DNA from 2 places in the Solibacillus sp. FSL K6-4121 genome. Region 1 is predicted to be linked to the other one. Evidence: predicted binding sites of a transcription regulator. Region 1 holds the regulator's gene; the other holds the start of a gene.
The links. The regulator LexA, encoded in region 1, represses DNA repair genes until DNA is damaged. The targets are predictions, from matches to a motif close to CGAACATATGTTCG.
Positions count from the first base shown of each region.

Region 2: addB (helicase-exonuclease AddAB subunit AddB) is a predicted target of LexA. The motif match lies at 6,483-6,496, and genes of this name have one in related genera.

Region 1 is NZ_JBBOCS010000002.1:1,318,018-1,333,622, reverse strand. It holds gene hfq (RNA chaperone Hfq) at 1-111, shown strand, start outside; gene MHH95_RS16390 (rhodanese-like domain-containing protein) at 187-489, shown strand; gene MHH95_RS16385 (trimeric intracellular cation channel family protein) at 617-1,225, opposite strand; gene MHH95_RS16380 (methionine gamma-lyase family protein) at 1,348-2,595, shown strand; gene MHH95_RS16375 (MerR family transcriptional regulator) at 2,844-3,227, shown strand; gene glnA (type I glutamate--ammonia ligase) at 3,290-4,624, shown strand; gene MHH95_RS16365 (gamma-type small acid-soluble spore protein) at 4,718-5,116, opposite strand; gene MHH95_RS16360 (DNA alkylation repair protein) at 5,411-6,118, shown strand; gene MHH95_RS16355 (5' nucleotidase, NT5C type) at 6,196-6,741, shown strand; gene MHH95_RS16350 (gamma-glutamyl-gamma-aminobutyrate hydrolase family protein) at 6,860-7,555, shown strand; gene lexA (transcriptional repressor LexA) at 7,639-8,262, opposite strand; gene yneA (cell division suppressor protein YneA) at 8,425-8,772, shown strand; gene MHH95_RS16335 (YneB family resolvase-like protein) at 8,759-9,415, shown strand; gene MHH95_RS16330 (lactate dehydrogenase) at 9,590-9,817, shown strand; gene MHH95_RS16325 (DUF896 domain-containing protein) at 10,232-10,468, shown strand; gene tkt (transketolase) at 10,605-12,599, shown strand; gene MHH95_RS16315 (DNA helicase) at 12,815-13,378, shown strand; gene MHH95_RS16310 (alpha/beta hydrolase) at 13,393-14,040, shown strand; gene MHH95_RS16305 (sensor domain-containing protein) at 14,065-15,605, opposite strand, start outside.
Region 2 is NZ_JBBOCS010000001.1:1,563,591-1,579,195, forward strand. It holds gene ftsX (permease-like cell division protein FtsX) at 1-604, shown strand, start outside; gene MHH95_RS07765 (murein hydrolase activator EnvC family protein) at 697-1,986, shown strand; gene MHH95_RS07770 (peroxiredoxin family protein) at 2,230-2,802, shown strand; gene MHH95_RS07775 (S41 family peptidase) at 2,877-4,304, shown strand; gene MHH95_RS07780 (PDZ domain-containing protein) at 4,468-5,637, shown strand; gene MHH95_RS07785 (TVP38/TMEM64 family protein) at 5,784-6,407, shown strand; gene addB (helicase-exonuclease AddAB subunit AddB) at 6,537-10,178, shown strand; gene addA (helicase-exonuclease AddAB subunit AddA) at 10,153-13,872, shown strand; gene MHH95_RS07800 (DUF418 domain-containing protein) at 13,884-15,059, shown strand; gene MHH95_RS07805 (fumarylacetoacetate hydrolase family protein) at 15,190-15,605, shown strand, end outside.

The DNA of each region.
Region 1 (15,605 bases):
AATTTTACTGTTTTACTGGAATCAGAAGGGAAGCAGCAATTAATTTACAAGCATGCCATTTCTACTTTTGTTCCTGCCAAAAATGTTGCATTACTTGATGAAGAAGAGTAATCCGGCTAAACGGTAGCGCAATATTAATTGTTTGATTATAATGACTAAGATGGTACTAGTATTGGAGGAATTATAATGAAAACAATGACGACAGATGAACTGATTAATTTATTGGATGCGAATGAAGATTTGAATGTAATCGATGTACGTGAAGATTTTGAAGTGGAGCACGGAATGATCCCGGGTGCAGTACATATTCCACTTGGTTCTGTTCCGGAACGTACAGATGAATTGGATAGTTCAAAATCATATATAGTTGTATGTAAAGGTGGCGTTCGTAGTGCGAATGCTTGTGAATATTTAGAGGGAAAAGGCTTTGATGTAACGAATCTCGAAGGCGGAATGATGGCCTATGACGGAGAGTTGGAATTCAAGTAATAATTGACAGGGGAATGTTTAGCAGTCATTTAGGACACGCCCTCTTTCAATTGTAGCCGCACATATTTTCCAACTAAAAAAGCTGTATCAAAAGTAAATTTGACTTTTGATACAGCTTTTATTTTGCTTATTTTACTATGCTTATTTTTTTCGAAGGCAATCCCCAGCCCTTTGTATACGATAAAATACGCAAAGCAGTAATTAGGACAAATAAGATATACAAAAATATATCACCTTTAAAGATTTCAAGCCCAAGTAAGAAACCGGCACATGCAGCCCAAACCCCATATATTTCATGACGTAGAACTATCGGTTTTCTTCCAGCAAGAAGATCACGTACAACACCACCACCAGCTCCTGTTAATACTGCTGCTACGATAACAGCGGCAAGGGGCAAATCTAAATGGACAGCATACATCCCGCCCTGAATTGCAAAAGCAGACAATCCAATTGCATCGGTTACATTTCCCCAACGATTCCAATGTTTTATAAAGTGATTCGGTATTAAAAAGAAAATGGTAATGGCAGCTAGTGCAATTTGAAACATCATTTCCTGATTCCATAAAGTCGAAACTGGTAAACCAATCAATATATTACGGATTGCACCCCCACCAAAAGCTGTAACAATTCCTAATATATAAACTCCAAATAAATCGTACTCTTCTTCCATAGCTACAATTGCGCCTGATATTGCAAATGCTATGGTCCCGATAACACTGAATACCTCCCAAGCCATATTCATCTCTCCCAATCCAACTAATACTATCGCCATGAGGATAGCAGTTTTTCAAACATTCGTCAAAACTAATTTTTTTAAGGTATAATAGTTACAGTTTGAACAGAATGGAGCAGTAAATCATGGCATTTCAATCATTATTAACACCAGAAACTATAAAGCTAGCGACGAAAGTTGAAGAAAAGGTTCGTACTTATCATCAACAAGTAGATGACCGCGCATTTTTTAACCAACAAAAAGTACTAGCTGCTTTTCGAAATAATCAAGTAAGTGATTTTCATCTGCATCCTTCTACAGGATATGGTTATGATGATGAGGGTCGGGACAATTTAGAGCGTGTATATGCGGAAACTTTCGGAGCGGAAGCAGCAATTGTACGTCCGCAAATTATATCTGGCACACATGCTATAACATTAAGTTTATTTGGCATTCTACGACCTGGTGACGAACTTCTTTATATTACCGGGAAACCTTACGATACACTTCAATCAATCGTCGACGGCGGCGAAAAAGATACGGGATCATTAAAGGATTACAAAATTGGCTATTCCCATGTTGATCTAATCGGAAATAAGGAAATCGATTGGGAAGGTGTGAAAAATGCAGTTAACGAAAATACAAAGATGATTGCAATTCAGCGCTCAAAAGGCTACGCAACACGTCCATCCTTTACAATTGAACAAATTTCACAAATGGTTTTAAAAATTAGGGAAATTGCACCGAATGCAGTTATTTTTGTTGATAATTGTTACGGTGAATTTGTGGAGTTGCTTGAACCTACAGAAGTAGGTGTAGATTTAATGGCTGGTTCTTTAATTAAAAATCCTGGTGGGGGCTTTGCAAAAATAGGCGGCTATATTGCAGGACGCGCAGATCTAGTAGAAAAATGCGCATACCGTATGACTTCACCTGGTATTGGTGCTGAAGCGGGTGCATCATTGAATACGTTAGCAGATTTTTATCAAGGGTTTTTCATGGCACCGCATATTGTTGCGCAAAGTTTAAAAGGTGCGATTTTTACATCGGCAATGTTAGAAGAAATCGGAATGACGACATCTCCTCATTATACGGATGTACGAACAGATTTAATTCAATCTGTAGCATTCCGGACTCCAGAACAAATGGTAGCGTTTTGTCGTGAAATTCAGGCAGCTTCTCCTATCAATGCTCATTTTGCCCCGGAACCTGCATATATGCCCGGTTATGAAGATGACGTTATTATGGCAGCGGGAACATTTGTTCAAGGATCAAGCATTGAATTAACTGCTGATGGTCCAATTCGTCCTCCATATACAGCTTTTGTCCAAGGCGGCTTAACATATGAACATGTTAAATATGCGATTTGCGCAGCTGTCCAAAAACTAACTTAATTTTAAAAAAAATCGTCTATTTTATGGACGATTTTTTTAATTAAATAATAATATTAGGAAAATATTTAAAATACACGCTGTTTTTATAGAATTTAGGGTAATAGTATATAGTCTGTTCAATTTGTGATGGTCACTTCTCTAAGTCTAGTATGTAAAATGCTGATTTATACAACGTATGTCAGTTTTTCTAACATATAATTGACAATGTACGTAACAAGTCGTAATATAGCGGTAAGGGGGTGAATTAAATGAGTAGTGAAATTCGACGTTCAATGCCACTATTATCGATAAGTATCGTCATGCAATTAACGGATCTTACAGCCAGACAAATCCGTTATTACGAAGAGCATGATTTAATTCAGCCACACCGTACAGAAGGTAATCGTCGAATGTTTTCATTAAACGATGTCGATATCTTATTGGAAATTAAGGATATGCTCGAACAGGGTATTAATATGGCAGGTATAAAGAAAGTATTTGACATGAAAAATGACCCAGCAATACAACAGGCGAGTAAAGAAGTTATTTCGGATTCAGATTTACGTAAAATTTTGCGTGAAGAGATGCGACAAGCTCAGCGCATGCAAAAGACATCTCTTCGACAAGGGGATTTATCACGCTTTTATCAATAGCGTGTAAATTATATAAATTTGATAAAAATCGGTACTGAACAATTATAGGAGTGTGGAATTTAGTGGGTAAATATACAAAAGAAGATATTAAGCAACTCGTACAAGAACAACAAGTAAAATTCATTCGTTTACAGTTTACAGACATTTTAGGGACAATTAAAAACGTAGAGATTCCAGTAAGCCAACTAGATAAAGCATTGGATAACAAAATGATGTTTGATGGCTCTTCAATCGAAGGTTTTGTACGTATTGAAGAATCTGATATGTACTTATACCCAGATTATGATTCATTTATGATCTTCCCATGGACTGCCGAAAAAGGGAAAGTAGCGCGATTCATCTGCGATATTTATAATCCAGACGGTACTCCATTTGCGGGTGATCCACGTAATAACTTAAAGCGTGTATTGAAGGAAATGGAAGAGTTAGGTTACACTAACTTCAACTTAGGACCTGAACCAGAATTTTTCCTATTTAAGTTAGATTCAAAAGGTGAACCAAGTCTTGAAGTAAATGACCATGGTGGCTACTTCGACTTAGCACCAACAGACCTTGGTGAAAATTGCCGCCGTGACATCGTGTTAGAGTTAGAAGAAATGGGCTTTGAAATTGAAGCTTCACATCATGAAGTTGCACCTGGCCAACATGAAATTGACTTTAAATATGCTGATGCCATTACGGCTTGTGACAATATTCAAACATTCAAATTAGTTGTTAAAACAATTGCTCGTAAGCATGGCTTACATGCTACATTCATGCCAAAACCTTTATTCGGTGAAGCTGGATCAGGAATGCACTTTAACGTTTCTTTATTTAAAGGAAAAGAGAATGCTTTTTATGATCAATCTACTGAATTAGGTCTATCTGAATCGGCAATGCAGTTTATGGCAGGTATACTTGAGCACGTACAAGGTTTTACAGCAATTACAAACCCAACAGTTAACTCTTATAAACGTTTAGTACCGGGTTATGAAGCGCCATGTTATGTAGCATGGTCAGCGCAAAACCGTTCTCCGCTTATCCGTATTCCTTCTTCTCGTGGAGTTTCAACACGTATAGAAGTTCGTTCAGTGGATCCATCGGCAAACCCATATTTAGCGATGGCAGTTATTTTAGAGGCTGGTTTGGAAGGTATTCGTAGAAAGTTAACTCCACCACCAGCAATTAACCGTAACATTTATGTAATGAACGAAGAAGAGCGTAAAGCAAACGGTATCGATAATTTACCAGCAGCATTAGACGACGCTTTAACATTACTATCAAAAGACGAGGTTGTGCAAAAAGCATTAGGCAACCACATTTATGCAAACTTTAAAGAAGCAAAAGAAATCGAGTTTGATATGTACCGTTCAACTGTTCATCAGTGGGAACGCGATCAATATATGAAGATGTACTAATAGTAGTGTTGGGGCGTTTTGTCCCAACGCTTTTTTTCTTTTTTAAGGAGAAAAACCGGCAATATTAATTGCCGGTATGGGGATGATATTCAATTATTTACCGTTTTGGGAACGATTCTTTGCAAATAATCCAGAAGCTTGCTGCTTTTTGGCTTCAGCTTGTTGGTTTTGCTTTTTGACTTGGCTTACATCTGTTTCCATTCCAAACTCCGCGTTTATTGAACTAAGTTTCTTTTGTAAACCACTATTAGCAAATAAGCCGGAAGCTTGCTGCTTTTTAGCTTCAGCTTGTTGGTTTTGCTTTTTAACTTGGTTCACATCGGTCTCCATTCCAAATTCCGCGTTCATTGAACTAGGGCTTTTTTGTAAACCGTTATTAGCGAATTGACCAGAAGCTTGCTGCTTTTTAGCTTCAGCCTGCTGGTTTTGCTTAATAACCTTGTTAACGTCTGTTTCCATCCCAAATTCAGTATTCATGTTTTTGTTTTTCATGAATATCACCTCCTGAATTTATTCTGTTCAGAGGTTGTTTTATTATTCTATGGAATATATTTACTTTTAAATGATAAAAGGGATTTTATCTGTTATCTTGAATTCATATTACATACTCGTGAAGATGTAGAGGAGAGCTATAAAGATTTGTTGGAAATTCAGTTATAAAACATTTTTTAGAAGATCAAAATGAGTGTAAAAACTATACAATGGTTATTATGTACATTTAATTGCAGATCATATATATAAGGGTTAAAAAACCGTTTTACATCCAGATTAAAGGAGCAGATTAATATGGATTTCAATATGATAATACATGAACTAGAAAAATTAGGAAAAGAACGAACGAAAAAAATTTACATGTCTAACGGAGCAAAGGAACCGCTATTTGGTGTAACGATTGGCTCGATGAAACCATATGTTAAGCAAATCAAAATAGACCAGGAACTTGCGGAACAATTATATGCAACTGGGAACTATGATGCGATGTATTTTGCCGGAATCATCGCAGATTCAAAAGCAATGTCGGAAGCAGATTATAATCGATGGATTGAGCAGGCCTATTTTTATATGATATCTGATTATATTGTTGCAGTTACATTAGCGGAATCTGAGATTGCCCAACAAGTAAGCGATAAATGGATTGCAAGTGGAGAAGAGCTGAAAATGTCTGCTGGCTGGCATTGTTATTGCTGGCTCCTCGGTAATAGAAAAGATGAGGAGTTCTCAGTTCAGAAAATGAAGGAAATGCTTGAACAGGTAAAACAAAATATCCACCTAGTACCACCACGTACACAAGTTGCGATGAATAACTTTGTAATGACTGTCGGTATTTCTTTTAAGCCATTACATAATGAGGCGTTGCAAATTGCAGAGGATATTGGTGAGGTAGAAATTAAGCATAAAGGAAAAAAGCCTGGAAAAGTACACGCGTATGCAGAAATTGTAAAGCAAGTTGAAAAAGGGCGTATCGGATTTAAACGCAAATATGTTCGTTGTTAGTTGTGGAGAGTAATACCTTGTTATTTCACGATATAATTGTATAAACTTAAATTAGGAAATTTCAAGGAGGAAATTATATGAAGAAAAGTATTGCGATTGATATGGACCAGGTTTTAGCTGACTTTTATTCTAAGTTACGTATTACTTACAATGAGAATTTTGGCACTTCCTTTACGGACGAGGAATTTTTATTAACTACGCAGCGTGATTTACCACGTGAAGATGCGAAGAAACTATTTGCACTATTAAATGAGCCAGATTATTTCCGTGATTTGGACTTACTGGATGAAGATGCAATTGAAGTCATTCAGGAGCTGCAGGAGCATTATGAAATCTTTATAGCTACTGCTGCAATGGATGTACCGGGATCATTCACAGCCAAATATGATTGGCTAATCAAGCATTTTCCATTCATTAAAACACAAAATATTGTATTTTGCGGAAATAAAGCAGTTATACATACCGATTATTTAATTGACGACAGTCCAAGACAACTTGCGGCATTTAAAGGAACAGGACTATTGTATTCAATGCCATACAATCGGGCAGAAGAAGGATATACACGCGTCCATAATTGGAAAGAAATTAAGGAATATTTTATAAAACAACTTGAAATTGTTTAGTCAAACAGGGTCTGCATTTAGCAGCCCCTTTATTTGTAAATTTTAGTAGTCATTTAAGGCGATATAATAGTATAATTTAAAATATTTGAATTATCTTTTAACTTTAAGGGGATAGAAAATGAAGCCGATTATTGGATTAACGATGTATGACTTTGACAAGAAAATGGATATTAATAATGTCTATTTAACATCAATTGAACAAGCAGGGGGAATTCCGATTTGTATTCCGAATGCGACGAAAGGAAATGTTGAGGCTTTATTGGATATTGTTGATGGTATTGTATTAATTGGTGGTGCGGATATCGATCCGTTATTATTTAATGAAGAGCCGCATCGTAATATCGGGAGTGTAGTACGAAAGCGTGATGACAGTGATCTTTTATTAATGAATGAAGCATTTAAAAGACAAATGCCCATTCTAGGTATTTGCCGAGGACAGCAGATTATGAATGTAGCCTTTGGAGGTACGATTATTCAGGATATTCCATCACAGGTGGAAAATATAGTCCAACATAAGCAACCATCCAAGCGCGGAGAATTAGCCCACACTGTTGATGTGAAAACACCAAAGTTTAAAGCTATTTTTGGAGAAGAATCATTTCGTGTGAATACTTTCCATCACCAGTCAGTAGGGAAATTAGGGAAAGGTCTGATCACATCGGCTGTTGCAAAAGACGGTATAATTGAGGGAATAGAGCACGAATCCCATCCATATTGTGTGGCTGTACAGTGGCACCCTGAAGAGTTGGCACCAAACGGTGATATTTATGCACAACGTTTATTTAGTAGTTTTATAAATGCATGTAAAAAATAAAGGAGGACCCAGTCGATTTCGGCTGGGTTTTTTGTTTGAAAAAGAAAAAGCTTGCCGATTCTATTAGAATGGCAAGCTTTTAATTAATGAATATTTCGATATAGCCCTACTACTTTACCTAAAATTGATACTTGATTAACAATAATCGGCTCCATTGAACTGTTTTCAGGTTGTAGACGGAAATGAGTTTTTTCTTTGTAGAAACGCTTCACAGTCGCCTCATCTTCTTCGGTCATTGCAACAACAATTTCTCCATTGCTTGCAGTAGAAGTTTTCTTGACGATAACGTAATCCCCATTTAATATGCCTGCTTCAATCATTGATTCACCCATTATTTCAAGCATAAATAACTCATCTTCTGATGATCCATATGCATCGGGCAGCGGGAAATATTCTTGGATATCTTCAATAGCTGAAATAGGTAAACCAGCTGTAACTTTACCGATTAATGGTACGTGAATTACACCTTGCTTAGCTATTGATAGCTCTTCTTGATCTAAAATTTCAATGGCACGCGGTTTAGTAGGGTCGCGACGTATAAGCCCTTTACTTTCTAATCGAGCTAAATGCCCGTGGACAGTTGAACTAGAAGCTAAACCTACTGCCTCTCCAATTTCACGAACTGAAGGCGGATAGCCTTTTGAACGAACTTCCTCTTTTATAAAAGTTAGAATAGCTTCTTGTCGCTTGGAAATTTTTTGTGTCAACTAACTCACCTCTTTATCATGCTATTTTTCTTAGTGTAAGTATAGCAGTATGCGAACACGAATGCAAACATAAGTTCGAAAAAACGGTTGACAAAAACATATGTTCGTATTATTATGGGAACAAACATTCCGAACATATATTCGAAAAGAGGGGTTTTTATTATGAAAAAAATTAAGTTAAACAGCTTCACATCAATGTTTCTCATGTTTTCTATTCTATTATTGGTATTAATATTCCATAAAGACAATAATATAGAATTATACGAACAAGTATCTATCGAACAAGGAGATACTTTATGGTCGCTTGCAGACCATTATCGTGGTAAAATGGCAACGCATGATTGGATAAACAAAGTGAAAAAAGAAAATGGTCTACGAGATGGAAAAGTTGTTTCAGGACAAATATTGGTTGTACCAGTTGAAAAGGAAGCCCAATATATTGTTCAGTTGAATGAATCATCCGATGTGTCGACAATTAAGGTAGCGAGAGATAATAATGAAAAAAACTAAAGCAGTAATTTATTGCCGCGTCAGTACCGAAAAAAGTGCGCAAGAAACATCGTTGCAGCGCCAGCAAGAGGAACTTACGAAATATGCAGGAGCATTCGGTTTTAAAGAAGTAGAGATTTTTACGGATCAACATAGCGGCTATGACGTGGAACGTGATGGATTACTGGATATGCTCGATTATATGAGGGAAAATAAGATCAAAGCATTATTTGTTCAGGACGAAACTCGTTTAGGGCGAGGGAATGCAAGAATGGCAGTTCTCCATCTATTACAAAAATACGAAGCGACTGTTTATACATTGAATGATGCTGGTCCTGTAGTGTTAAATGAGATGGATACGATGCTGCTTGAAATATTGGCTGTAGTTGAAGAGTATCAGCGACGTATGCACAATGCTAAAATTCGTCGGGGAATGCGTCGAGCAGTAGAAAACGGGTATCAACCCCAAAATAATTTAAAAAACCGTGGGAATATTGAAGGTCGCGAACGAAAAGATGTACCAGTTGAAGAAATTGTACAGCTTCGTCAAAAAGGCTTAACGTTTGCTGAAATAGCCACTACCATATCAGGATTAGGTATACCCATAAGTAAAGCAACAGTACATAGACGATATATTGAATATATGGAGCATCTTGAAGATTGAAAATTGTCCTTAAGATATCGCAACATCATTATAGGAATTCTAAAGCAATTATAAAAATTTAATAAAGTAAATACAGAAGAGTCACGTTCATTTGAGCGTGGCTTTTTATTATGATTTATTTAGTTTGTGGAATGATATGAATCAGAAGGTATTAAAGTATTAGGAGGAGAAATTTTGGACGTATTATTAGAACAAATTCGTAAAGATCTGGACTATTTAAATTCACAAGGTAAGCACGTAAAAAAAATTAAAATGAATTCTAAGGTTTTTGAAAGGATGACTAACAAGCTTACTGATGTTGAAGTTAAGAATGATGCCGTTACTGTATTTGGAATTAGTATTGAAGCAGATGACAATACCGAAAAATTTGCATTTATTTTAGATGAGGCGACTAGGACTTAAGTAGAAAGGCTCTGTAGTGAGCATAATATGTATAAAAACATTTAAATTGGTTGAAGGGAAGGGGCCGACACCAACGTGAACAGCGAAATTTATTTTGCGACGAGTAATCGCAGGAGAACCAACGTCTAAGACGACAGACTCAAGTCGTTCCCATGGAAAGTGTTCCCGGATCGGATACCAATTTTTCACGCATCAGAAAAAGCGTTTTTTATAGCGATGATGAATAAATTAGTGAATATAATCTTAAGTTTAATTGCATTCCATAGTAAAATTTATGTCGTGTTTTTAGCTCAAACCTTATTATTTCAATGTTTTTAGGCTGTAAGAGTAGTTACTTTCAAAGCGTTTTTACTTGCCCTTCCAGTCTTTTTTTTATACCTTTGTATTATTGGTATGTAGAAAGGTGAGATTAAGATGTTATCAAAAGAAAAATTAGCTCGAATTAATGAGCTTTCAAAATTAGCAAAAGAAGGAAAGTTAACGGAAGAATTAGCAAAGGAACGTACGGCACTGCGCAAGGAATATTTAGACACATTCCGTTCGACTATGCGCGATACGATAGAGCATATGAAAGTTATTGATGAAGAAGGTAATGATGTAACGCCAGAAAAATTAAAACAAATAAAATCGCAAAAAAACTTTCTAAATTAGAATGTTTAATAATATGACACATTTCTTATAAAGTATGACATATTTTAATAAACTCAATTAGAAAAGATTGTTTTCTTAGGGGAATTTGTCTAAACTATAGGATGTAGAATTATCGTACGAGAAAGGATGTCACACAATGACACAACAGATGGATCAGTTAGCAATTAGCGCAATCCGTACATTATCAATCGATGCAATAGAGGAGGCAAACTCAGGTCACCCAGGTTTACCAATGGGTGCAGCTCCAATGGCTTATACTTTATGGACGAAGCAATTACGTCATAACCCACAAAATCCAAATTGGTACAATCGTGACCGCTTTGTATTATCGGCTGGACATGGCTCAATGCTTTTATATAGTTTATTGCACTTAGGTGGATATGGTTTAGAGATGGAAGAGATAAAAAATTTCCGCCAGTGGAATTCTAAAACTCCAGGACATCCGGAATATGGTCATACAGTAGGTGTTGAAGCAACTACAGGTCCATTAGGGCAAGGTATTGCGATGTCAGTAGGTATGGCAATGGCTGAGCGTCATCTAGCTGCAACATACAATAAGCCAGGTTTAGATATTGTAGACCACTATACATTTGCGCTATGTGGCGATGGTGATTTAATGGAAGGTGTTGCTGCAGAAGCGATTTCACTTGCAGGACACTTGAAATTGGATAAGTTGATTGTGCTATATGATTCAAATGATATTTCACTTGATGGTGATCTGGAAAAGTCATTCTCAGAAAACATCCAAAAGCGTTTTGAATCTTATGGTTGGAATTATTTAAAAGTTCAAGATGGCACTGATCTTGTTGAAATTAATACAGCGATTGAAAAAGCAAAACAAAATACTGGCGGACCAACAATTATCGAAGTTAAGACTGTCATCGGTTTTGGTTCTCCAAATAAATCAGGTAAAGCGGATTGCCATGGTGCGCCACTTGGATTTGATGAAGTTGCTTTAACGAAAGCTGCATATGCTTGGGAACATGAGTCATTCTTCGTACCAAATGAAGTGTACGAAACATTTAAAGCGGCAAGCGAAATACAGGGTGTACAAGCGGAAGCTTCTTGGAATGAACTGTTCGAAAGCTACAAAAATGAATATCCGGAGCTAGCTACACAATTTGTAAATGCAATGGAAAACAATTTACCGGAAAACTTTGCTTCTGAATTACCAGTGTACGAAGCTGGCACTGCTGTAGCTACGCGTTCATCTTCTGGTGATGCAATCAATGCCATTGCAAAAACTACTCCTTCATTCTTTGGTGGTTCTGCAGACTTGGCAGGTTCAAACAAAACAACGATTAAAGGCGCTGGAGATTTCTTCGCTGATACTCCAGAAGGTCGTAATATTTGGTTTGGTGTACGTGAATTTGCAATGGGTGCTGCAATGAACGGTATGGCATTACACGGAGGATTAAACGTATTTGGCGGTACATTCTTCGTATTCTCAGACTATGTTCGTCCTGCAATTCGTTTATCAGCATTAATGGGCTTACCTGTAACGTATGTATTTACACACGATTCTATTGCAGTAGGGGAAGATGGCCCTACTCATGAGCCTGTCGAGCATTTAGCATCATTACGTGCAATGCCAAATCTTTCGGTTATTCGCCCGGCAGATGCAAATGAATCTGTTGCAGCATGGAAATTAGCTTTAGAAAGTAAGTCAGTTCCAACTGTATTAGTTTTATCTCGTCAAAATTTACCGGTGTTGGACGTAGCGAAAGATGCTGTATATGAAGGTGTTGAAAAAGGTGCCTATGTCGTTGCTGCATCAGTAAAAGAAACACCGGATGCTATTTTAATTGCAACGGGTTCTGAAGTTGGCTTAGCTGTAGAGGCGAAAAAAGCGCTACTGGAAGAAGGAATTGATGCATCTGTTGTATCAATGCCGTCAATGGACCGTTTTGAAAAGCAATCTAAAGAATACAAAGAGTCTGTATTACCAAAAGCTGTGACAAAACGTTTAGCAATCGAAATGGGTTCATCATTCGGTTGGCATAAATATGTTGGCTTTGAAGGTGACGTACTAGCAATTGATAAATTCGGTGCATCAGCGCCTGGAGAAATTGTTATAAAAGAATATGGCTTCACTGTAGAAAATATAGTTGCTAAAGTAAAAGCACTTTAATTTAAAGTTTAAATGTCACTTGTCTACTAGACCAAGTGGCATTTTTTTAACTTCTTATCGTGTGCATTCCCGGTTATTTAAGAAGAACATACTAAATTACATATTTCCGATGCAAACTGCCCAGGTATTATGTATTGGATACGTGCGATATTATATGAGGAATGGTACGATAGTAAATGAAAAAAGAAGCCAATAGATTAAGGAAGTGATTGATTATGACAGCCGAAAATATACAAAAGGACATTGCTACATATATAGAAAAAGCATTATTTTTATTATCCAGTAAAGCAGATCCCCAAAAATTTCAAACGATTATCCAACAAAATATTAATGATAAACGAGAATCGTCCACTTCAACAATAGACTTTTATGATCGTCTTATGTTAAACATGGCCTACTTCGTTGAAAATAAAATGGCATGGACAGATCTTGTTCGTGCTACATTTACTGCTGGGGAGTTACCGACTGTATCGTATATTGAAAATGAACTAATGGTACACCAAATGCAGATTCGTAACAGTGTAGCAGAAAAGATGGATGATTATACGAAAGCTTTCCATCAGCAATATGAAGCATTAAAAGTAGAAGATGCAGATGTAATTTATGATTATGCATATGCATCTGTGGAGCATGGATTACGCGTCGATTTTTTAACATTAATTTGTGCGAATAAAGCAACACTTTTAGCACAAGGTGACATTGACGAAACGTTAAAAACGATGGACGGTTATATTGCTTATTTTACCGACCAAATCGTCAATAAAATGACGCTTTCTTAAAAGGAGATATAAAAATGAATACACCATTTACTTATTTACACAAAGTCCCTGTGATGAATACAGAGAAAAAACCTGCTATCTTCTTATTGCACGGTTTAGGAAGTGATGAAAACGATTTATTACAATTAGTTAATTCGTTTTCTACGCAATGTCACATTTTTAGTTTGCAAGGCCCTATTCAACATCGACCTGGCTATGCTTTTTATACATTTGAAGAAGAAGGTAAGCCAAACCGTGCTATTTTTGATAAAGTATTAAAAGGAATTGAAGCATTTATTAAAGAAGCTGTTCAAGAATATAATTTAGATGAACAACAACTTTATGTCGTTGGATTTAATCAAGGAGCAGCATTGGCACAATCCCTTGCAATGGTAATGGGAGATACGATTCGTGGTACAGCAGCGTTAAGTGGCTATTTACCTGAGTTTGCTGCACTTGAATATAGTAAAAAAACGATGGATCGTTCTAAAATTTTCATTTCACATGGTGAATATGACTATGACTATCCGTTTGAATGGGCTGAGCATGCAGTACGTTTCTTTAATGACTATGGCACGAAAGTTACATTTAAATCATATCCGGTAGGTCATGGTGTCAGTGAGCAAAACATACACGATTTAATCGCATTTTTATCTGAAGATTTACCAAATAATTTAAACTAAAAAAACAGCTGATGGAAATAAAAACTATTTCTCGTCAGCTGTTTTTTTTGTGTCTAATAATTGTTCGGCATCACTAATCGACATCGGTTTGTAGAAATAGTAACCTTGACCGGCAGGACAGCCGAGTTGTTGAAGCATAGCCAGTTGTTCCTTAGTTTCAATACCTTCAGCAATCGCTCGCATTTTAATATTTTTTGCAAGTAGAATAATCGTTTGTACTATTGCATACATGCCTGGTTCATCCATTGAGCTAACAAAGCTACGGTCAATTTTTATTTCAGAAAAAGGCAATTGAGGTAAATAACTTAAGGAAGAAAAACCTACACCAAAATCATCGATGGAGCATTCAATACCAAGTGCCTTTAATTGATCTAAAATATCCTTTGCTCTCTTGAAATCAACTAATTCAATGCTTTCTGTTACTTCGAGTTTAATAAATTGTGGTGGAACATGGAATTGGTTAAACGTATTCTGAATGTTTTCCAAAAATTGTGGATCATAAAAATGATCCGGTGAAATATTAAGGGAGACAGGCAATATTCTTTTGCTCTTATTCAGCCGATTTTGTAGCCAAATGAGTATATTTTTAAAGTTCAGCAGATCGATCTCTTTTATTTTTCCGGTTTCTTCAGCTATCGGAATGTACTTATTTGGTGAAATAAAACCGAGTCTGCTTGAATTCCAACGAGACAATGCCTCGAATCCTTCCACTTCAATCGTAGTAAAATTAATTTTTGGCTGTAAATATACTATAAACTCTTCGTGGTGTAGCGCATATGCCAATTGATTAATAATCTCCATTTCCTCTATCAGTTGCTTTGTACTGTTTTCTTCATAAATTTCAAAACTATTGCCGCTTCGGTTACGAGCTTTTGATAAGGCAATATCTGACTGATGGATAATTTGATCTACTGTCAACGATTGATCGAAAGTTGTATAGCCAATTTTTAATGTAATATAAGTTTCGTTATTATCAATTAAAAAAGGAATAAGGGTAAGTAGATCAATCTTTTGGTAATAAGTTGTGAAACAAATTTCTCCTTTTATCCCTAGAACTATGGAATTTGAGAATCGTGAAATGAGCACATCATCTACAGCTAAATACTCGCGTAATCGTTTGGCCAATTGACTTAATAGGTCAGCACCTGCGTTACGCCCATATAAATCCACGATTTTGTTAAATTCGGTAGGGTGGATAATTGCTACAAAACCTAATTCACCTGTAGTTAACCATTCGGATAATTGTGTCTTAAAATAGTGTATGTTCGGTAAATTAGTCTCTGAATCATAAAAAGCTAAATGTCGCAATTGTATTTTCTGTTCTGCATATTTAATGGCAAGTTGAATAAGGAGCGTCAAACGATTTAAATAATTAATATCAATTTGTTTTAATTCAGTACTGTCCTGATTAAATAATGTTAAGATACCGCTAACTTCGTTTTGTGATGTCAAAATCAACTTTGTCCAGGAACCTTTAATCGCATCCAATTCGTAATTTTCTGAAATATCGGCGTACTGTGGAGTAGCCGTAAAATCTTTTAAGTAAACAGCGCTCTTATTAAAGC
Region 2 (15,605 bases), on a different contig from region 1:
TAAGGAAGAAGAGTTAAGTAAGTTAATTAAAGACTTTGGTGATGAATTAAGTTTATTTGAACAAAACAATCCATTATATAATGTGCTATACGTAAAAGCGGTCGATCCATTAAAAACTGCTGAAGTAGCAAAGAAGATTGAAAGCTTTGAAAGCACATATGAAGTGAAATATGGTGAAGGTAAAGTAGAAAAACTATTTAACTTCTTAGAAATTGCACGTAATGTAGGTCTTGTGTTAATCTTAGGTTTGCTGTTTACAGCGATGTTCCTAATTTCCAATACGATTCGCATTACGATTACTGCACGTAGAGATGAAATAGAAATTATGAAACTTGTAGGGGCTACAAATTCTTTTGTTCGCATTCCATTTGTGTTAGAGGGAATGTGGCTAGGAATCATTGGATCTATCATTCCTATAACAGCCGTTACGATTGCTTATTACAATATTTATGAATTACTTGCACCAAGATTAAAAGGCGAGTTATTCCAATTATTAGAGGTTGCACCACTTATGCTGCAGGTGAATGGACTAATTTTATTCATCGGCATGTTCATCGGTATCTGGGGCAGCTTTATGTCAGTGCGTAAGTTTTTAAAAGTGTAATATAACATAAATTGCATCATGCTCTTTGAAAGTTCAACAAAAGAGAGACGAAACGAGCGACTACTATTCATGCATTTAGGGGGAAACAGGTTTTGAAGAAGCTAACAACGCGTTCATTTAAAATCATTGCTGTACTACTAGCGCTTATTTTATTTATTCAAATGCCGGCAGCTTATGCAGCATCATTAAGTGAACTAAAAAAAGAGCGCAGCCAACTTGAAGCTGAGAAAAAGATGCTCAACAAATCACTCGAACAAAAAACAAATGAAATTCAAACAAATCAAAATCGTCAGCAGAAAATTATTTCTCAATTAGAGCAAATTGGGGCAAAGATTAATGCAAAGAATCAAGAAATTGAAGTTGTCGAATTGGATATCGAAATTGCAAATGAAGAAATTTCGATATTGGAAGATGAAATAAAAGAATTACAAGATAAAATTAAGAAGCGTGACGAACTATTGCGCGAGCGTGCCCGTGCCATTCAATCAAGTGGTACGGTAAGTTATTTAGATGTACTCCTAGGTGCTAATAGTTTTGTAGATTTTATTGACCGTTTCTCTGCTGTAAGTACGCTTATGGATGCTGACCGTCAAATTATGCGTGAGCAAAAGGAAGACCAGGAAAAGCTGGAAGTCCAAAAAGTAGAACTACTAAAGAAAAAAGAGAATTTAGAAGCGAATAAGGCAAAACTGCAAAAACTGATGGCGTCATTAAAGGAACAAAAGAGAGAAAAAAATCAATTAGTAGCAGAGCTTGAAAAAGAAGAAGCGAAATTACGTGCTCAAAAAACGTCGTTAAAAGAAGAATACGATGATAAAGTAGAGTTAAGTAAAGAAGTAGAAGAGAAATTCCTTAAAGAACAGGCTCGATTAGCTGAAATTGCACGACAAAAAGCTTTAGAAGCTAAAAGAAATAAAAAGAAAAATAATAGTAATGTTTCAAGCTCTGGAAATTTACCAACTGTTGCAGCTGGTACTTGGACAAGACCAGCAGCTGGGCGATTTACTTCAGGCTTCGGCTCACGTGATATCGGGCCAATCGGAAGTAAAAATCACTTAGGAATCGATATTGCCAATTCAATCGGTACACCGGTTGTTGCAGCAGCTGATGGTGTTGTTTCTTATGCAGGAACAATGAATGGTTATGGGAATGTAGTGATGGTAACCCACTCAATCGAAGGCCAAATTTTCACGACAACATATGCCCATTTAAGCGGTTTTAATGCTAGTGTAGGTGACGTTGTTTCTAAGGGGCAGCAAATTGCACGTTTAGGTAATACCGGAAACTCGACAGGACCGCATTTACATTTCGAAATCCATGTAGGTGAATGGAATGGCAGTCGTTCAAATGCTGTGAATCCTTTACGTTATATTTCGTTATAATAATGTTTTAAAATTAAAAGCAGTTCAAATTTTACATTCGTAAAATTTGAACTGCTTTATTTGTTTGGCTTGTTCTCCGTCTAGGTATCTCCCGCATACTTATCCAGAGAGTTGCTGTCTTCACTCTATAACTATTCTATAAAAAGGTAGACGGTATTTGTAAAAGTTTTGCCTTTTAATTTTGAATAAATTCCATAAAGGTATGATATTGTACTAATAGGAAGAATTAGTGAGGTGAGGTTGATGAAAAAGAATATAGGGATCGTTATAATTTTAGTTCTCGTCGTTACGATGCTAAGTACATATATAAAAAAGGAACTCGATAAAAGTACAGCGATCAGCAGTGATGCATTAGGAACAGAAATTGAATTAGGAGAGGAAATCGGACTTGAAAAAGGACAGTTCGCACCTGATTTTACTTTATATAATATACAGGGAGAACCGGTGACCCTTTCAGATTTACGTGGAAAAAAGGTTGTATTGAATTTCTGGGCAACTTGGTGTCCACCCTGTGAGGCAGAAATGCCCCATATGCAAAAGTACTATGAGAAATACCGTGAAACAGACAATGTTGAAATTGTCGGTGTCAATGTGACATATCATAGGGAAAAGATTGAACGAGTCGAGCAGTTTTTGAAAAGCTATGATATAACATTTCCGATTGTTTTAGAATTGGAGGAAACAGTGTCCCGCCAATATGAACTTTTAACACTTCCATCAACCTTCATGATTGATGCAGAGGGGAAAATTCAAAAGACAATTGTAGGTCCACTTGATTTAGATACATTACGAGAAAATGTGACACAATTAAATTAATTCATGTTCTATCCGTCTTTATAAGTATGAATCTTTCTTTCGCTTCATAAATTTTATGGAACGGAGGAGAATTTGTGCGGAAAAGTCGGATTTTTTTATTAATTATTTTATTGCTGTGTATAGGGGCAGGTGTCTATTGGGCAGTGAAAATGCAGGCACAGCCAAAAGCTGAACAGGCAGATTTTGCTGTGGTGAATGAACTGCACAAGTTAATAACGAGCGAGTCAGTTTATGATATTGATTCTGAAAAAATAGTGGAAGGCGCACTTCGAGGAATGGCCAATGCAATTAATGACCCATATAGCACATATTATTCGGAGCAAGAGGCGGCATTACATAAACAGACGCTCGCAAGTGAACGGATTGGAATCGGTCTGGAACTATCAGAAGCGAATGGCAAGTTTATCGTCGTAGCACCAATTAAATCGTCACCGGCAGAAAAAGCAGGTATCAGGCCATTGGATGAGCTTGTACAGATCAATGAGGTAAGACTTGAAGGGAAAACGATGGGGGAAGTACGTAAGCTCATGCATGGTAAGGAAGGGGAAAGTGTAGAGCTCGTATTGTATCGACCTGAGTTAGAGCAACATGTAAAGCTAAGTATAAAAAGGGAACGTCTGAAAAATGATACTGTGCAAGGAGATGTAATAGAAGTAGAAGGAAAGAAAATTGGATACATGACGATCTCGATGTTTGGTGAAAAAACCGCCGATGAATGGCAAAAATCTCTTGATGCATTAATTGAGCAGGAGGTAGAAGGGTTAATCATTGATGTGCGTGACAATCCAGGTGGCTATTTACATAGTGTTGCACAAATGATGAGCATGTTTGAGCAAAAGGAAGTCGTATTTGCTTATATGCAAAACCATGATGGTGTAACAGAGCCACTGAAAACGAAGAAAATTGAACAGTTTGAACCCTATGCAAAATGGCTACGATCAACGCCAGTCACGATTCTACAAAATGAGGGAAGTGCCTCTGCAAGTGAAGTGTTTGCAGGTGCGCTACAAGATTGGAAACGCGCCGTTATTATTGGCGTCACAAGTTTTGGGAAAGGGACTGTTCAGCAAACGTGGGATCTACAAAATGGCGGAGAGGTGAAATTATCAACGAATAAATGGCTCACACCATCTAAGCGCTGGGTACATGACGTAGGTGTGGAACCAGATGTAGAAGTGACTCAACACCCACTTTATCGTGTAGAAACGAAAATTCTAAGAGGTCGTTTTGAGGTAGGAGAGTATAGTGAAGAAGTTGCCTATAGTCAACGTATTTTAAGTGAATTAGGCTTTACTATAAGTCGTACCGACGGATTTTTCGATATGGATACAGCGCAGGAAGTAGCAAGCTTTAGACGTCAACAAGATTTACCTGAGGGGCGTCATATGGATGAAGTCTTTTTCGCAGAACTAACGAAACAGCTTGAAACATTTAAACAATCACAGGTGAATGATATGCAATTACAGATGGCGATTAGTTATGTAATGCATCAATTGGAATGATGTAACAATATAATGCTCTAATAGAATAAAAAAAGAATATCAGTATATGTAAGACGACCTCGAAATTATTTATTTCGGGTCGTCTTTATTTTATTATCGGTACAAATGGGACTACGCATAATCAATAGGATTTGATACAATTAATTGTACGGTAGGTGAGAAAATGGATGAAACAATTTTAATTGAAATTTTGAAAGGGATTGGCCGACTTTTTATAAATCCTTTGTTGTATATCGCTATAATTTCTGCAATTTATTTAGGATACCGCAGAGTAAAACGTGAACGGCGATTCTTCAATAGGCGTATATTAGGTGGCTGGTCCGAGTTGAAAAATATGCTTATAATGGGGTTTGTACTTTCCGTCATTATTTCCGTTTTTAGTCTTGTCATTGGCTTAACGGTCTCACTCGAATTATTAACTTTTGTTTTTGTTGTAAGTCTCGTAGCATTAATTATGTATACTTATCATTTATTGTCACCAGCTATTGTAATGGCAATCGCTTTTTGTATGCTTGCTATTATGCAATGGCAAAATTGGACATATTCTATCGGTCCGCTTGAACTGAACGGCACGGATGCAGTAACAAATCTTGTCATGACAGTACCAATTTTGACAGGTCTTTTGTTAATGGCGGAAGGGATTTTGATTCGCCGCTATGGTGGACGATTTGCCTCTCCTATTATGGAGACGACTAAGCGAGGATTAAACGGTATCGGTTATTACAGTAAACAGCTTTGGGTATTGCCTGTATTTACAATAATACCAGGTGATGGGATTCAGAGTTTTGCTCCATTTTGGCCGCAGTTTACAGTTGGTGCTGAGCAGTTTTCACTTATTGTCTTCCCGTTTATAATTGGTTTCCAGCAAATGGTTCGTCAAAAGCTGCCGATGAACGTTTATCCTCAAATGGGGCGTTCGATAGTCATGATTGGTCAATTTGTATTGATAGTCGGATTAACTGCCTATTTTTCGCCTGTATTAGGTGCAGCAGCATTGGCGTTGGGAGCAATTTCGCGGACGGTTATAGGGATTTATTACAGCCGTGCCGAAGATCGTAATAGCTATGCTGTAATGCGTAGTGATAGAGGTGTTATGATTGCAGGGATTTTACCAAATTCGCCGGCAGAAAAAATGGGCCTCTTGGCAGGAGAAGTAATAAAGCGTGTAAATGGACAAGATGTTTATACAGAAGAAGATTTATATAAAGCACTGCAAATTAATGCAGCCCATTGTCGTCTGGAAGTGCTGGACCATGCCGGTGAGTTGCGTTTAGCTCAACATGTTGTACATCGGGATGATAATTATAAAATTGGACTTTTGGTAGTGAACTAGATTATAAAAGGCAAAGAATCCCGTGAAAACGGGGTTCTTTTTTTAAGGTTACATAGAATAATTTATGTTACTATAAAAGTGAAAAAGATCAAAATTAAAATTTTAAATGCTTCTAGTATTTCATGTTTGTGGCAGGAGTGAAGGTTATGTTGGATTGGATGACTATCGACAATGTAGAAATTGTTGTAGAAAAATATAAATTATTAGGTCCCTTTTTCAGTATATTTTTAACTTTTATAGAATCATTTTTACCGATATTACCTTTATTTATCATCGTTATTGCCAATGCAGCTGCCTACGGACTGTTTTGGGGCTTCTTACTGTCATGGCTCGGAACGGTTGCAGGTTCTTATCTGTTTTTCTTGATGATTCGAAAGTTTGGGAAGTATCAAATCTTCCGTCGCATAAAAGAACAAACTCAAGTTAAAAAACTGATTCATTGGGTAGATATAAGAGGTTTTACACCATTATTTGTATTGCTATGTTTGCCATTCACACCGGTTGTTGTGGTAAACAGTGTGGCCGGTCTCTCAAATATTAAGAAAAAGTATTACTTTTTAACACTTTTTATTTCTAAGCCAATTATGATTTTTTTAATTAGTTATTTAGGTAGTGATTTACGAGACATTTTAAAGTCACCGGTAAAAATTATTGTATCAATTGTGATTGTATTGATCATTTGGGCTATCGGTAAATTTATCGAACGAATTTTAAATAAGCGTGTAGAGCGTGACTTGCGTGAAATTGAAAAACTTAGAAGAAATAAATAATATGTAATGATTAAACCTTGTTTTTTGCAGTTGTGTAAAAGAACAAGGTTTTGTTTTATGAATGCCATTAATGTACGAACATGCATTCTTATATTATAATAGATTAACAAAGATAAATGAGGTGAAATTATGACATTACGAGTCATTTCGGGTCGGGCAGGTACGGGGAAAACAGCTTTTATTCACCGCGAGATTGTGGAGGATTTAAAAACAAATTTGTTTGCCAATCCAATTTTTATTTTAGTACCTGACCAAATGTCATTTACAACAGAGTATGAACTGACGACGAATTATGACATAGAAGGCATGATGCGGGCGCAAGTTATGACATTTAAGCGGTTGGCATGGTATGTACTGCAAAATGAAGGCGGCATTGCACGTGAGCGTATTGATGGCACAGGGTACCGCATGTTATTACGCCGTATTTTGGAAGAACACCAAGAAGAATTTTTACTATTTAAACGAGCAGCCGGTAAGCGTGGTTTTACGAAGGAAGTCGAACAAATTCTAAAAGAATTCAGTCAGTACCATATTGATGTGGAGACAATTGAGCCACTAATTGTTTCACTTAGGGAAAATGGAGCGAGCGAAGTACTGCTTCATAAATTGCATGATTTACACATTATATTAAAGCAGCTACATGAGCGCATTGGAACGGAATATATTGACGGAGACGGCTACTTTCCAATGCTAATCGAACGCATTCCGAAGATGGAAAGTTTGCGGGATACCCATGTTTATTTAGATGGGTTTGTTTCATTCAATGGACAGGAAATGTCGATATTAAAAGAGCTTTTAATTTATGCAAAGCGTGTCACAATTGTGCTGCCATTGGAGGACCCTCAGGCTGATATGCTCGAAGGATCCGTATTTTACAGGGCCGCCATGACATATGACAAAATAAAGCATGAACTGCAAAAGCTGCGTTTTGAACAGGGAATCGACATTGAAGAGGAACCAAGAGTTCATCTCGAAGTAAATTACCGTGCAAAAAATCAAGACTTGCTACAAATTGAACGAAGCTTTGACAAAGTTATTGACGCTCCGATTGAATCAACAGGACATGCGCAAATACTGGAAGGGGTAAATCCACGAGCTGAAGTGCAAGGAATTGCCCAGGAAATAAAGCAACTCGTCTTAACAAAAGGGTTGCGCTATAAAGATATCGGGATTATGTACCGTCAGGCGGATGTATATGAGGCAATTATCGGTACGACCTTTATGCAATACGACATTCCTTTTTTCTCAAATGAGAAACGGGCGATGCTGTATCATCCGCTTATTGAATTTAGTAGATCTGTGTTGGAAATTATCACAACAAATTGGAAATATGAGCCGATATTCCGGAGTGTTAAAACGGATTTGTTCTTTCCATATGGAGCGAATTTAATGGCAATGCGGGACAGAGCCGACATTCTTGAAAATTTTGTCATTGCAAAAGGGATTGTCCATGATCGATGGCTAAACGAAGAAGTTTGGCATTACCGTCGTTTTAAATCTTTGGAAAAATTAAATGCGATACAGACAGAAGATGAATTTGAACATGAACAGCTTTTAAAATCAGTTCGGGATTTAATTCGCGAACCTGTTTTAGCATTGCAAAATCGCTTGAAAGGTAAACGTACAGGCCGTGAAATAGTAGTGGCATTGTATGAGTTTATGGAGCAACTGGATATTTATAAAAAACTTTTAAAAATGCAGGAACAGGAAGAACTGACGAATGCACTTCATCAATCACTGGAACATGAGCAGGCTTGGAATGGCTGGGTGCATATTTTAGAGCAATTCGATCTCATGTTCGGCGACAAAATTATGCCGTTGGAAGAAGTGGCACAAATATTAGATGAAGGCTTCGAAACACTCCAATTTTCAAGTGTGCCCCCAACATTGGATGAGGTGACGGTTTCAACCGTTGAGTTTGCACGCTTTGATAATAAAAAGGCGATTTTTGTAATTGGTGTCAATGATGGTGTCTATCCGATGCGTATGGATGCAGGGGGATTATTATCCGATGATGAGCGGGAAGCTTTTGAAAAAATTGATGTTGAATTGGCGCCAGGTATAAAAAGTAGGCTGCTTCAGGAGAGCTTTTTATTTTACCGTGCGATTTCCTCGTCGACACAGTATTTATATATTACGTATGCAAATGCAGATGAGGAAAGTAAAGGTAAGCTTCCGTCGCTTTATATTAACCGACTGCATAAAATGTTCGAGGTTGTTGAAAATCAAGGAATGCAACAGGAGGAAACGGTTCGTACATTACCGCATCGACAAATAGCGATGGATCCATTGGATGAACAACAAAAAGCTAATGTACTCCACTATTTACAGCACCCTTCCCCGTCGATTGGCTTTTTAATGACACAGCTGAAGCAGGCGCAACTTGAGCGACGCCCGCTCTCAGAGGAATGGGCTGCGTTGAAGGCATTTTATGAACGGGATTCCGAATGGAGAAATGTGCTCAATATCGTGGGAAAACCATTGTATTCAACAAATGAAGCGGAACCATTAACAGAAGAAGTTGCTACGGCATTATATGGGGAAAATTTCCTGGCAAGCGTATCGCGCATTGAACGTTTTTACAGTTGTCCATATTCGCATTTTGCTTCTTACGGCCTTAAATTGCAAGAACGTACAGAATTTAAGTTAGAGACATTTGCAATGGGTGATCTGTTCCATGAGGCGATTCGGACAATTTTATCGGAAAAAGAGCCGACAATTGCATTGAATACGTATGTAAATTGCTACAAAAAAGCGAATGATACTATTTCTAAGCTCGTTGATTATTTCTCTTATAGCATTTTAAAAAGTAGCCATCGCTTTGAATATATTAAAACAAAGCTTGTGAAAATAGTAGCCCGTACGGTGTATGCGCTTATGAACCAAAGTGAGCTGTCTAAGTTTAAAGCGATTGCTCATGAAAAGCCTTTCGGTAAGCGTGATGACAAAAATACCGAACATGATGACAACAATCCATTGGATGCACTCGAAATTGAATTGGATCATAACCGCAAAATGTATGTCCGTGGTCAAATTGACCGTATTGATGCTTATAAAGACGCAGAAAATTTATATTTGCGAGTCATTGATTACAAATCAAGTGGCCGCAAACTTGATTTTACTGAAGTATATAATGGGATATCCCTACAGCTCTTGACCTATTTGGATGTGGCAATGAAAAATATTCCGATTATCGCACGCGAAGGTAAATTCATTCAGGACTTATCAGAGTTGGAAAATATAATTGTCCAAGCGGCTGGAATGTTCTATTTACATGTACACAATCCGCTTATTCCAACTGAAGATTATGAAGAACATGACCGGGTGGAAAATTTACGTCAAGAGAAGTACAAATTAAGCGGCTATATGTTAAAGGATGTAGAAATCGCACAACTAATGGATCAATCCCTTGAACCGAATAAAACGTCCATTATTGTCCCGGCAGCATTTAAAAGCGGGGAGGATCCTGAATTTAATAACCGCTCGTCAAAAGTGATCGAGCAGGGACAAATGGAAAACCTACAAGAGTTTGTTCATTATAAATTCCGTCAGGCCGGGAACAAAATCTACGAGGGCAATACAGAAATCAAACCGTATAGCCTAGGCAACCAAAAAGCCTGTACATTTTGCAGTTATAAAGCGGTATGCCAATTTGACCAAGCAGAGACGGGCAATAGTTTTAATGAAATAAAGAAACAGCCGGAGCAAGAAGTATTTAAAAATATTGAAAAGGTGGTGTGTGTTCATGACGATTCCAGCGAAACCGAATGACGTTCAATGGACGGATGTACAGTGGAAAGCCATCTATGCATCCGGTCATGATATTTTAGTATCTGCAGCCGCTGGTTCAGGGAAGACGGCGGTTTTAATTGAGCGGCTTATTCAAAAAATTGTAGCGCCGGAAGAAAAACGCATTGATGTTGATGAACTGCTAGTTGTAACCTTTACGAATGCATCCGCTGCAGAAATGCGAAATCGAATGGCAGAAGCACTCGAAAAAGCCCTTGCTGAAAATCCAAGCAACCTTTTTCTGCGCAGACAATTAAGTTTATTAAACAAAGCGCAAATTTCCACACTGCATTCGTTTTGTTTATCGATTTGCCGTGAATATGCATACACAATTGATTTAGACCCCGGTTTTCGCTTAGCAAGTACAGAGGAAGCTTCGTTATTGCAGGATGATGTGCTGATGGACGTGCTGGAAAAAGCGTACCGTGGCGATATGGAAACGCTCTTTACGAAAGAGGAGCTTTATACATTGATTGATAGCTTTGCTTCAGATCGAAGTGACCAGGCAATCGAACTATTGCTGCAGGAAATGTACAAAGTTTCACGCGTACAGCCTAATCCGTATGAATGGCTGCAAACATTGCCGGGAAAATACGATATTGATCCGAACAGTCCAATAGACGATTTAGCGATTGCACAAGAAGTTCGTCCATTTATTATTGCAAGCTTGAAGGAGATTGCAGCCCGTCTTGAAAAAGGTTTGCACATTGTTTCGGTCGTACCTGCTTTAGAAAAAAACAAGCCATTGTTTGCAGCGGAATATACAGGGGTGACACATGTATTAAATGCAATGGAAAATGGTTCGTGGGAGCAAGCTTATGAGTTAATTCCTGCCATTGAATTTGGACGGATTAAACCGTTGACGAAAAAAGATACGGAAGAAGACAAAGCATCGTATGCGGTGGCAAAAAATCACCGTGACACAGCTAAAGAAATGCTGAATTCATTAAAGGACACATTTTTTGCCCGGCATCCAAAGCTCTATGTACAGGAAATGGCGGCAACAAAGCCTATTTTAGAGACGCTAGTAAAGCTAACAATTGAATATAGTGAGGCATTTAAATTAGCCAAACAAGAGCGCGGATTACTGGATTTCTCGGATTTAGAGCATTATGCTTTGGAGATATTAACAGATCCACAAAGTGACTCTAAACGACCGCAGCCATCCGATGTGGCACACACCTTCCAAAAACGTTTCAAAGAAGTACTTGTCGATGAGTATCAGGATGTGAATTTCTTACAGGAGACGATTTTGCAACTTGTGAAAAGCGGAGGAGAGCAGGACGGGAATATGTTCATGGTCGGCGATGTAAAGCAAAGTATATACGCGTTTCGACTTGCAGAGCCGCGCCTATTTCTTGAAAAATATAAGCGCTTTGAAGAGAATCCATCCGATACAGGAATGAAGATTGATTTAAACGCCAATTTTCGAAGTCGCTCCGAAGTGCTAGAAGGTACGAACTATGTATTCGAACAAATTATGGATGAGGAAGTCGGAGAAATTGCGTACGATGAGCAGGCAAAGTTAAAGTTCGGTGCTAGCTATGATGAACAGGAGGTCCCGATTGAGCTTGTGTTGCTTGAAGGTGATTCGAAGGCGCAAAACGTGCCCGGCACTGAAGATGGAGCTGAAGAAGAAAGCATTAGCTCAGCCCAACAGGAGGCACGCTACATTATTCAACGCATTCGCGATTTAGTTGACAATGGTGGACAGGTATACAATCCGAAAACAAAATCGATGCGTTCAGTCAGCTACCGGGATATCGTCGTATTAATGCGTTCTCGTACATGGTATACGACCTTTGCGGAAGAATTTAAATTAGCTGGCCTTCCGCTCTATGCTGAAACAGATGGCGGCTATTTTGAATCATTGGAAGTAATGATTATGATTAACACGCTAAAAGTAATCGACAATCCATATCAAGATATTCCGCTCGCCTCTGTTCTGCGGGCACCGTTCATTGGTCTGACGGAAAATGAATTGGCGAAAATCCGACTAGTGAATGGGAAAGTACCGTTCTACGAGGCGTTAAAACAGTATAAAGAAGAAGCCATGGGCGAGATGCCGATTGAAACAGAAGCTAAGCTGGAAAGATTTTTCGCATTGCACGACAAATGGCGTAACTTCAGCCGTCACGGTGCGCTCGCTGATTTAGTTTGGCAAGTTTATTTGGATACAAATTACTTCGAAATGGTCGGTGCGATGTCCAACGGGAAGCAACGTCAGGCAAATTTACGTGCACTTCATGACCGAGCACTGAGCTATGAGAAAACATCATTCCGTGGCTTATTCCGATTTTTACGCTTTATCGACCGTATGCATTCACGCGGAGACGATTTAGGTGTTGCGAAGTCCACAAGTGAAGCGGATGACGTAGTGACTTTGCTGACAATCCATAAGTCGAAGGGACTTGAATATCCGGTCGTATTCGTTGCCGGCATGAGCCGTACATTTAATACGAAAGATTTAGGAAATCGCTATATTTTTGATCAGGATTTTGGATTAGCGATTAAATCAGTAAATCCCGATCTAAATATTATTTCCACTTCTCTTCCACATTTGTATGTGAAGGAAAAGAAATTGGCCAAAATGAAAGCTGAGGAAATGCGTGTCTTGTATGTGGCGATGACTCGGGCAAAAGAGCGGCTTATTTTAGTCGGCTCTATCAAAGATTGGGAAAAGCAAAAAGAAGAATGGACATTTTACCGGGAATTGGAAGAAACCGTACTTCCGGCATATATCCGTTCAAAGGCAAATAGTTATTTAAGCTGGGTTGGACCAGCTGTTGCTCGTCACCAAGACTTCCTTTTTGTAAGTTATGGATATTCAAACAAAGCTACGACAACACCGCAGTGGTCGATTACGGTAATCCCGAATCGTGACTATTTAGCAGCAACTGAAGTGGAGCTAACGGAAGAGGAAATAGTGCAGGAAGATGTAAATGAAGATATCGTTCAGCTGCTAACGGAACGATTCACGACACCTTATTCTTACAAAAATGCTGTAACGAAAAAGTCTAAAACGTCAGTTTCAGAGCTTAAACGAATGGAAGGTTTACAGCAAATGGAAGAGGAGCATTTATATAATTCCGAAGCAAAACGTTATGTAAAAACGGAAGTACCAAGCTTTATGCTAAAAGAGAAGAAAAAAAGAAAGCTTTCTGCTACTGAAGTAGGTACGGCAGTGCATGCCGTTATGCAGCATATCCCGCAGCATGGCTTTACTACAATTGAAGAAACAGAACACTTTATACAATCCCTTGTCGATCGCCAATTACTTCAACAACTCGAAGCGGACGCGGTATCTGCTGAAAAGGTAAATGCCTTTTTCGGAACAGAAGTTGGGCAACGTTTTAAATCGGCAAAGGAAATTTTAAGAGAAGTACCTTTTACGATGAGTTTGAAGGATGAAGACGGTGACGCACAAATTATACAAGGGGTCATTGACTGTATATTTGAAGATGCGGAAGGTAAATGGGTACTCCTGGACTATAAAACGGATTATATTGAACAGATGATTTTGGGCGATTTAGAGAAAATTAAACGAAAAATGACAAAATCCTACCAAATTCAATTAAACTATTATCAGCATGCTGTACAATCCATTAAGCGTATCGAAATAAGCGAACGTATTTTGTATTTATATAGCATTGGACTAGAAGTGAAAATAGATTAGGGGGATAAAAGGTGGATTTTCGCCCAGTAGGCACGAATGAGCGTATAGCTACGCTTGATATTTTACGAGGGTTTAGTTTGCTCGGCATTCTATTAGTAAATATGTTTGGCTTTTATTTACCGATGCCACATATTGCGGATTTAAGCAGCTGGTTTAGTGAAGTGCAGGATATTGTACTTCAACAGCTTTTGGATATATATGTTCAAAGTAGTTTTTATCCGTTATTTTCTATGCTTTTCGGGTATGGTTTAGCAATGCAGTATGTAAAAGCAAAAGAAAGGGGCATTAATTTCTATCAATTTGCTCCAAAACGTCTCTTGCTAATCTTCTGCATTGGTATGTTCCATGCCATTCTGATTTGGTGGGGCGATATTTTAGCAATGTATGCATTTTGTGGTGTGTTTTTAATTGCACTTATCCGCCTGCCAGCAATTTGGCTTTTACTAGTAGCAATTGCTGTAAATGCTTTATATCATGGATTTAATTTAAGCTTGTATGCAATGGCCGGCCTTTTTACAACATCTACAGATTCAATATCTGTAAATATTGATGCGATTCAAAGTGCAGTGACAGCTTATGGTATTGGTAGTTGGACAGATGCATTTATGCAGCGTCTCGATGATTTGGCAATACAAATGAGTATATTTATGTGGATGTCCTCATTATTTACGATTTTGCCTTATATGTTATTCGGTGCTGCTCTTGCAAAATGGCGTCTTATCGAACGGGCAAAAGAAAAAATTGTTTTATGGTTTGTTTTGGCGTTAATTGGTGTGGCTGGCGGACTGTATGTGAAAAGCCTGCCGATTGCCGGAGCTCAAACGATTGGTAATGAGTATTTACAAGTCTATATTGGCGGTCCTATTTTAGCAATCGGCTATATAGCGGTTGTAACATTGTTAACGCAACTACCGTTCGTTGTGAAGCTTCTGTCTCCAATCGCTACGGCGGGACGTATGTCGCTGACTCTTTACATTATGCAATCTGTTATTTGTACGGTGTTGTTTTATAAATGGGGTTTCGGTCTTTACGGAAAAGTGGATGTGCAAATGGGAATTTATATGGCAATTGGAATCTTCGTCATTCAAGTATTATTTGCAGAACTATATTTTTCAAGATTTAAACAAGGACCACTGGAAGCATTACTAAAAAAAATAACTTATGGCAAGTTTGCTTCTCGGAAATAAAACCTATTATTATGTAAATTTATAGAAAGAAAGCTTAGTTTTACAGAATAATATTATTTTGTCAGAAAAGTAAGGCAATTATTTTATTTTTAATGTATGATGTAAAAAAACAGAAGGAGTGCTCCACGTTATGAAATTGTTATCATTTATAGTAAACGAACAAGTAAAGTTTGGCCCTAAAGTGAAAAAAGAAGAGGCAGTATGGGATGTTGTCGAAATTCAAAAACAACTCAATGTACTAAAAGACTTTCCAGAAACAATTATCGACGGGATAGCACACGGCTATGAATTTGTTGAGCAAGTTCGTAAATTAGTAGAGGCAGCACAAAAGCATGAAGATGGTGCTAAATTCAAATTAGCATATTCTAATATAGAATGGTTGTCGCCGGTTCCTCGTACACCGAAAAATATAATGTGTGTCGGCAAAAATTATAATGACCATGCAGTTGAAATGGGTGCAGATAAAGCACCGGAAGATATGGTTGTATTCACTAAATCCCCAACTGCAATTGCGTCGGATGAATCGACATTATCCGTTCATGCAGA